DNA from 2 places in the Streptomyces sp. NPDC006384 genome. Region 1 is predicted to be linked to the other one. Evidence: predicted binding sites of a transcription regulator. Region 1 holds the regulator's gene; the other holds the start of a gene.

What was found. Region 1 encodes HspR, which represses chaperone genes until heat shock. Its sites were predicted from a motif close to TTGAGNNNNNNNNNCTCAA; they were not measured.
Region 2: a site for HspR is predicted at 1,972-1,990, ahead of lon (endopeptidase La). Genes of this name have one in related genera too.

The regions. Positions count from the first base shown of each region.
Region 1 covers NZ_JBIAHR010000005.1:254,466-257,868, reverse strand. Annotated here, with positions in the region: gene dnaJ (molecular chaperone DnaJ) at 1-980, shown strand, start outside; gene ACFYOJ_RS08750 (heat shock protein transcriptional repressor HspR) at 986-1,459, shown strand; gene ACFYOJ_RS08745 (substrate-binding domain-containing protein) at 1,759-2,874, shown strand; gene ACFYOJ_RS08740 (helix-turn-helix transcriptional regulator) at 3,014-3,403, shown strand, end outside.
Region 2 covers NZ_JBIAHR010000002.1:120,264-123,666, reverse strand. Annotated here, with positions in the region: gene ACFYOJ_RS02615 (ATP-binding protein) at 1-309, opposite strand, end outside; gene ACFYOJ_RS02610 (response regulator transcription factor) at 306-1,046, opposite strand; gene ACFYOJ_RS02605 (spermidine synthase) at 1,160-1,849, opposite strand; gene lon (endopeptidase La) at 2,013-3,403, shown strand, end outside.

The DNA.
Region 1 (3,403 bases):
GCAAGGAGTACGACGACGCCCGCGCGCTCTTCGGCAACGGCGGCTTCCGCCCGGGGCCGGGCGCGGGCGGCGGCACCTTCAACTTCGACCTGGGCGACCTCTTCGGAGGCGCCCAGGGCGGGGCCGGCGGCTTCGGCGGCGGGCTCGGTGACGTCTTCGGGGGCCTGTTCAACCGCACCGGCGCCGGTGGTCCCGGCGCCGGCACGCGGACCCAGCCGCGGCGCGGCCAGGACGTCGAGTCCGAGGTGACCCTCAGCTTCACGGAGGCCATCGAGGGCGCGACGGTCCCGCTGCGGATGTCCAGCCAGCAGCCCTGCAAGGCCTGTTCGGGCACCGGCGACAAGAACGGCACACCGCGTGTGTGCCCGACCTGCGTCGGCACCGGGCAGGTCGCCCGGGGCTCCGGCGGCGGTTTCTCGCTGACCGATCCCTGCCCGGACTGCAAGGGCCGTGGCCTGATCTCGGAGAACCCCTGCGAGGTCTGCAAGGGCTCCGGACGCGCCAAGTCCTCGCGGACGATGCAGGTCCGCATCCCGGCCGGGGTGTCGGACGGGCAGCGCATCCGGCTGCGCGGCAAGGGCGCGCCCGGCGAGCGGGGCGGCCCGGCGGGCGACCTGTACGTGGTCGTCCACGTCAAGGAGCACCCCGTCTTCGGACGGCGGGGCGACAACCTCACCGTCACCGTCCCGGTCACCTTCGCCGAGGCGGCCCTCGGCGGCGAGGTCCGCGTCCCGACCCTGGGCGGGCCGCCCGTCACGCTCAAGCTGCCGGCGGGCACGCCGGGCGGGCGCACCATGCGCGCCCGGGGCAAGGGCGCGGTCCGCAAGGACGGCACCCGCGGCGACCTCCTGGTCACCGTGGAGGTGAGTGTTCCGAAGGACCTGTCGGGGAAGGCTCGTGACGCGCTCGAGGCGTATCGCGAGGCGACCGCGGACGAGGATCCGCGGGCGGAGCTGTTCCAGGCCGCGAAGGGAGCTTGATCGAGATGGACGGCCGTCGTCCCCGCCAGCGCGGGGGTTTCTCACCGTATGAGCTGACCGAGGACACCCCGGTCTACGTCATCTCGGTCGCGGCCCAGCTCTCCGGTCTGCACCCGCAGACCCTGCGCCAGTACGACCGCCTCGGCCTGGTCTCCCCGGACCGCACGGCCGGGCGCGGCCGGCGCTACTCGGCCCGCGACATCGAACTGCTCCGCCAGGTGCAGCAGTTGTCGCAGGAAGAGGGCATCAACCTGGCCGGCATCAAGCGCATCATCGAACTGGAGAACCAGGTCGCCGCGCTGCAGGCCCGCATAGCGGAGCTGTCGGACGCGCTGGACGGCGCGGCGACGGCGATGCGGCAGCGGGAGGCGGCGGTGCACGCCTCGTACCGCCGTGACCTGGTGCCGTACCAGGAGGTGCAGCAGACCAGCGCGCTGGTGGTCTGGCGGCCCAAGCGGCAGCAGCAACTGCCCGACTGACCGGGCGCCGGCCCGGCTCGTCGGCGATGTGAAGGGGCCCGGAGGTTCGTCCTGAACCTCCGGGTCCCTTCGCGTGGGAGCGCATAGGGGGCGTGGGGGGGGCGTAGGGGGGACGCGTGGCCGCCGGGTGGAGGGTGTGTGCGGGTCCGGCGGACGATTCCGCTCCGTCTCCGGTACGGCCGCGGAGCGTGGTGTTGTCATCTCGTTAAGTGATTCCGCTTGACGGTGGGGACGCCGCCGCGTTGGCTTTTCAGTCACCTGGGTTGCAATGTGGCCCCCGCGTCCGGAAGGCACCACAAGTGAGTTCCTGCATACGTCGTATCGCCCTGTCCGTGGTGGCGACCACGCTGATCGTTCCGCTGGCCGCCTGCGGAACAGACACCGCGAGCCACAGCGACGGCGCGAGCCCGTCCAAGGGCGACGACATCACCGTGGGTCTGCTGCTTCCGGAGAAGGAGAACACGCGGTACGAGCAGTTCGACCGCCCGCACTTCGTGGCGAAGGTCGCCGAACTCACCCGCAAACAGGGCAAGGTCGAGTACGCCAACGCGGAGGCGGACGCCTCGAAGCAGGCCGAGCAGCTGCAGCGGATGATCGACGACAAGGTCGACGTGATCGTCCTGGACGCCGTCGACGCGCGCTCCATCGCGGACGGCGTGCGGAAAGCCAAGGACGCCGGCATCCCCGTCGTCGCCTACGACCGGCTGGCCGAGGGCCCGATCGACGCCTACGTCTCCTTCGACAACGAGCTGGTCGGCGAGGTCCAGGGCCGCTCCCTGATCGAGGCGCTCGGCGACGGGACGACCGCGTCCGACAGGATCGTCATGATGAACGGGTCGCCCACCGACCCGAACGCCAAGCAGTTCAAGGCGGGCGCGCTGTCCGAGCTGTCCGGCAAGGTGACGATCGCGCGGTCCTTCGACACCGAGGACTGGAAGCCGGAGAACGCCGAGGCGAACATGGCCGAGGCGATCGAGGAGATCGGCGCGAAGAACATCGCCGGTGTGTACTCCGCCAACGACGGCATGGCGGGCGGCGTCATCGACGCCCTGGAGGCGGCGGGCGTCACCGACCTGCCGCCGATCACCGGCCAGGACGCGGAACTCTCGGCGGTCCAGCGGATCGTCGCCGGCGAGCAGTACATGAGCGTCTACAAGTCCTACCCGCAGGAGGCGGAGGCGGCCGCGGAGATGGCCGTGGCGCGTGTTCAGGGCCGGGACATCCAGTTCGACTCGCTCACCCGCGACAGGGTCGACAGCCCCACCCTGAAGGACATCCCCGCCAAGCTGGTGCCGGTGGTGGCGCTGACGAAGGAGACCATCGAGGAGACCGTCGTGGCGGACGGCTTCTACAAGATCTCCGAGATCTGCACGGCCGAGTTCGCCGCCGACTGCGCGAAGATCGGGCTGACGTAGCTCACGGCCCCGGTCCGGGCGCGAGGGTCCGGGCCGGGGCTCTCCGGCTGCCGTCCGGCGCACAGCCGTGTTGCGGACCCGGTGCGGGCCGCGCATAGTTGCGTCGCGGACAGAGCCGGAACCGGGGGTGGGATGGGCGATGGCCGGGCACGGGTCTCAGGAACATCCGCACGGTGCCGACCGGCTGTGCGCGGCCGGGGACCGCTTGTACTCCCGGGCCGTACGGCACGGCCGGGTGCCGCGCGCGGACGCCGGGCCGGTGCCCTGCCTGCTGGAACTGGCCCTGCTGCACCCCGACCCGGACGACATGGACTGGCTGGTGCCCGCCTCCCCGCAGGAGGTCATGACGCGGCTGCTGCGGGGCGTGTACGACGAGGTGAGCGCCAGTCAGCGGCGGGTGGGCTCGGCGGTGGAGGCGTTCGCGCGGTACGCGGGACTCGGCGACCGGGTCCGGGACCCGGCCGGCACGGAGGGCACGGCGATCCGGGTCCTCGACGGACTGGCCCGTATCCAGGCCGCGATGGACGAG
Region 2 (3,403 bases), on a different contig from region 1:
GCGGCGGTTCTCGCGCACCCGGCGCGTGTAGTCGCCGTGCGAGATGGACCGGGCCACGGCGTTCATCTCGTCCAGCGGCGCGGTCAGCGAGTGCGCCACGAACTGCGTGATCAGCAGCGTGGCGATCATCGAGAAGACCGTGATGAAGCGCAGCTCCGTCTTGGTGTGCACCGCGATCACCGACAACCCGGTGGTGATCAGCACCGACGTGACGACCAGCGCGCCCAGCTTGGTCTTGATCGAGAACGGGCGTACGCCGGCCCAGGGTCTCCCGGGGCTCCTGCGTGCGGCTTCCCGCCCCTCGCTCACGGCGCCGGTGTCTCCAGCGCGTAGCCCACGCCGTGCACGGTGCGGATGCGCTCGGCGCCGATCTTGCGGCGCAGCGCCTTGATGTGACTGTCGACGGTCCGGGTGCCGGAGGCGTCCGCCCAGTCCCACACCTCGGCCAGCAGCTGCTCGCGGGAGAGCACCGCGCGGGGGGTGTTCGCCAGGCACACCAGCAGGTCGAACTCGGTGGGGGTGAGGTGGACGTCCTCGCTGCGCACCCGTACCCGGCGCTGGGCGTGGTCGATCTCCAGCTCGCCGAGGCGCAGGGTGCCGCCGCGCGGCGTCGAGGCGGCCACGACGGCCCGCTCGACCCTGCGCAGCAGCACGTGCACACGCGCGGCCAGTTCGCGCATCGAGAACGGCTTGGTCATGTAGTCGTCGGCGCCCACGCCGAGCCCGACCAGCATGTCCGTCTCGTCGTCGCGCGCGGTGAGCATCAGCACCGGCACCGGCCGCTGCGCCTGCACGCGCCGGCAGACCTCCAGGCCGTCGAAGCCGGGCAGCATGATGTCGAGGATCAGCAGATCGGGCTGCCATGCCTCGGCCGTGTCGACGGCGGCGGGGCCGTCGCCCGCCGTTTGCACCAGGAACCCCTCGGCGCGCAGGCGGGTGGCGATGGCTTCCATGATCGTCTGGTCGTCCTCGACCACCAGTACCCGGCGCTGTGCGCCCTGGGTGGCCGCCGCCGAACCGTTGTGGGAGGTCTGTGTCTGCTCCATCGCCCGCCCCTGAGGTGTGCTTTCCGGAATCCGTGGGGTGATCCCATGACTGCGCCCGGCGCGTGAACGACCGGCGCCAGGGCAGCAGCGTACGGGGATTCGCCGCGGCTTTGCTATCCAGCCCGGACGGCGAGGTGGACGACGTCCGGAACGCCCCGGGCAACGGGGATCTCTTCGGTACGCACCCGTGGGAACCCGGCATTACGCAAGGTTTCTTCGAATTCCGGAGAGGGCTGCGCGGACCATACGGCGAGTACCCCGCCGGGGGTCAACACCCTTGCGCAGCTTGCGATTCCGGCCGCTGAGTACAGTCCGTCGTTGTCCTCGGTGACGGTCCAGTCGGGGCCGTTGTCGATGTCGAGGCACAGCGCGTCGTACGTGGCGGAAGTCTCATTGACGTACGCGACCAGATCCGCCTCCACGACCTCCGTGCGCGGGTCGGCGAGGGCTGTGGCGGACACCTCGGCCAGCGGTCCGCCGCGGTGCCAGTCGACGACCGCGCGCTCGCGCTCGACGACCGTGATCCGGCCCCAGCGGGGGTCGGCGGCCGCGTGTGCGAGCGAGAAGCCGACGCCGAGCCCGCCGATCAGCAGGCGCGGTGCCGGGCGCCCGTCGAGCGCCTCGGCCGCCGCGTCCACGAGGCGGCGCTCCGAGCGTCCGTCGGAGGTGTCCATCAGGAAGCAGCCGTTCGCGATGATCTGCAGCAGTGCCCCGTGCCGGCGCAGGACGACCTCGCCGTACGGGCCCTCGCGACGGTCCAGGACTTCCGGGGTGTCGTAGGAGTCGTAAGAGGTGATGGGCATCGGCCCATCCTGGCACTCGCCGCACCGCCGTGTGACCGGACGGGGAGGGGCGGCGACCGGGGACGTCCGATTGATCGCTCTCGGCGAACAGGTGGTGGGGAACAATCGCCGATCGCCAAGCATTGAGTCGGCATAACTCAACTTGAATGCCGAAGGGGAGATCATGGCTGCTGAGTCCGCCGACGTCACACCGCTCACCCTGCCCGTGCTGCCGCTCGACGACGAGGTCGTGCTGCCGGGGATGGTCGTCCCCCTGGACCTGAGCGACTCCGAGGTACGGGCCGCGGTGGAGGCCGCCCAGGCCGCCGCCGGGTCCGAGCCGGGAAAGCCCCGGGTCCTGCTCGTCCCCCGCATCGACGGCACGTACGCGAGCACCGGCGTGCTCGGCACCGTCGAGCAGGTCGGGCGGCTGGCCGACGGCGACCCCGGGGCCCTGATCCGGGGCCGGGGCCGGGTCCGGATCGGCGCCGGCACCACCGGCCCCGGCGCCGCGCTGTGGGTCGAGGGCGTGCGGACCGAGGAGAGCGTGCCCGATCCGCTGCCCGGCCAGGTCGCCGAACTCGTCAAGGAGTACAAGGCGCTGGCCACCGCCTGGCTGCGCAAGCGGGGCGCCTGGCAGGTCGTGGACCGGGTCCAGGCCATCGACGACGTCTCCGCGCTCGCCGACAACTCCGGTTACTCGCCCTTCCTCACCACCGAGCAGAAGGTCGAGCTGCTGGAGACCGCCGACCCGGTCGCCCGCCTGAAGCTCGCCACCCAGCAGCTGCGCGACCACCTCGCCGAGCAGGACGTCGCCGAGACCATCGCAAAGGACGTCCAGGAGGGCGTCGACAAGCAGCAGCGGGAGTTCCTGCTGCGCCGTCAGCTCGAGGCCGTGCGCAAGGAGCTGCGCGAACTCAACGGCGAGAAGGAGGGCGAGGAGTCCGACGACTACCGCGCCCGCGTCGAGGCCGCCGACCTGCCCGGGAAGGTCCGTGAGGCCGCGCTCAAGGAGGTCGACAAGCTGGAGCGGGCCTCCGACCAGTCGCCCGAGGGCTCGTGGATCCGCACCTGGCTCGACACGGTCCTGGAGATGCCGTGGAACGAGCGGACCGAGGACGCCTACGACATCCAGGGCGCCCGGGCCGTCCTCGACGCCGAGCACGCGGGCCTGGAGGACGTGAAGGAACGGATCGTCGAGTACCTCGCGGTGCGCAAGCGCCGCGCCGACCGGGGGCTCGGCGTCGTCGGCGGCCGGCGCGGCGGCGCGGTCCTGGCCCTGGTGGGCCCGCCCGGCGTCGGCAAGACCAGCCTCGGCGAGTCCGTCGCGCACGCGATGGGCCGCAGGTTCGTCCGGGTCGCCCTCGGCGGCGTCCGCGACGAGGCCGAGATCCGCGGCCACCGCCGCACCTACGTCGGCGCGCTGCCCGGCCGGATCGTGCGGGCGGTCAAGGAGGCCGGTTCCATGAACCCGGTGGTCCTCCTGGACGAGATCGACAAGGTCGGCTCCGACTTCCGGGGCGACCCGGCCGCCGCCCTGCTGGAGGTCCTCGACCCGGCGCAGAACCACACCTT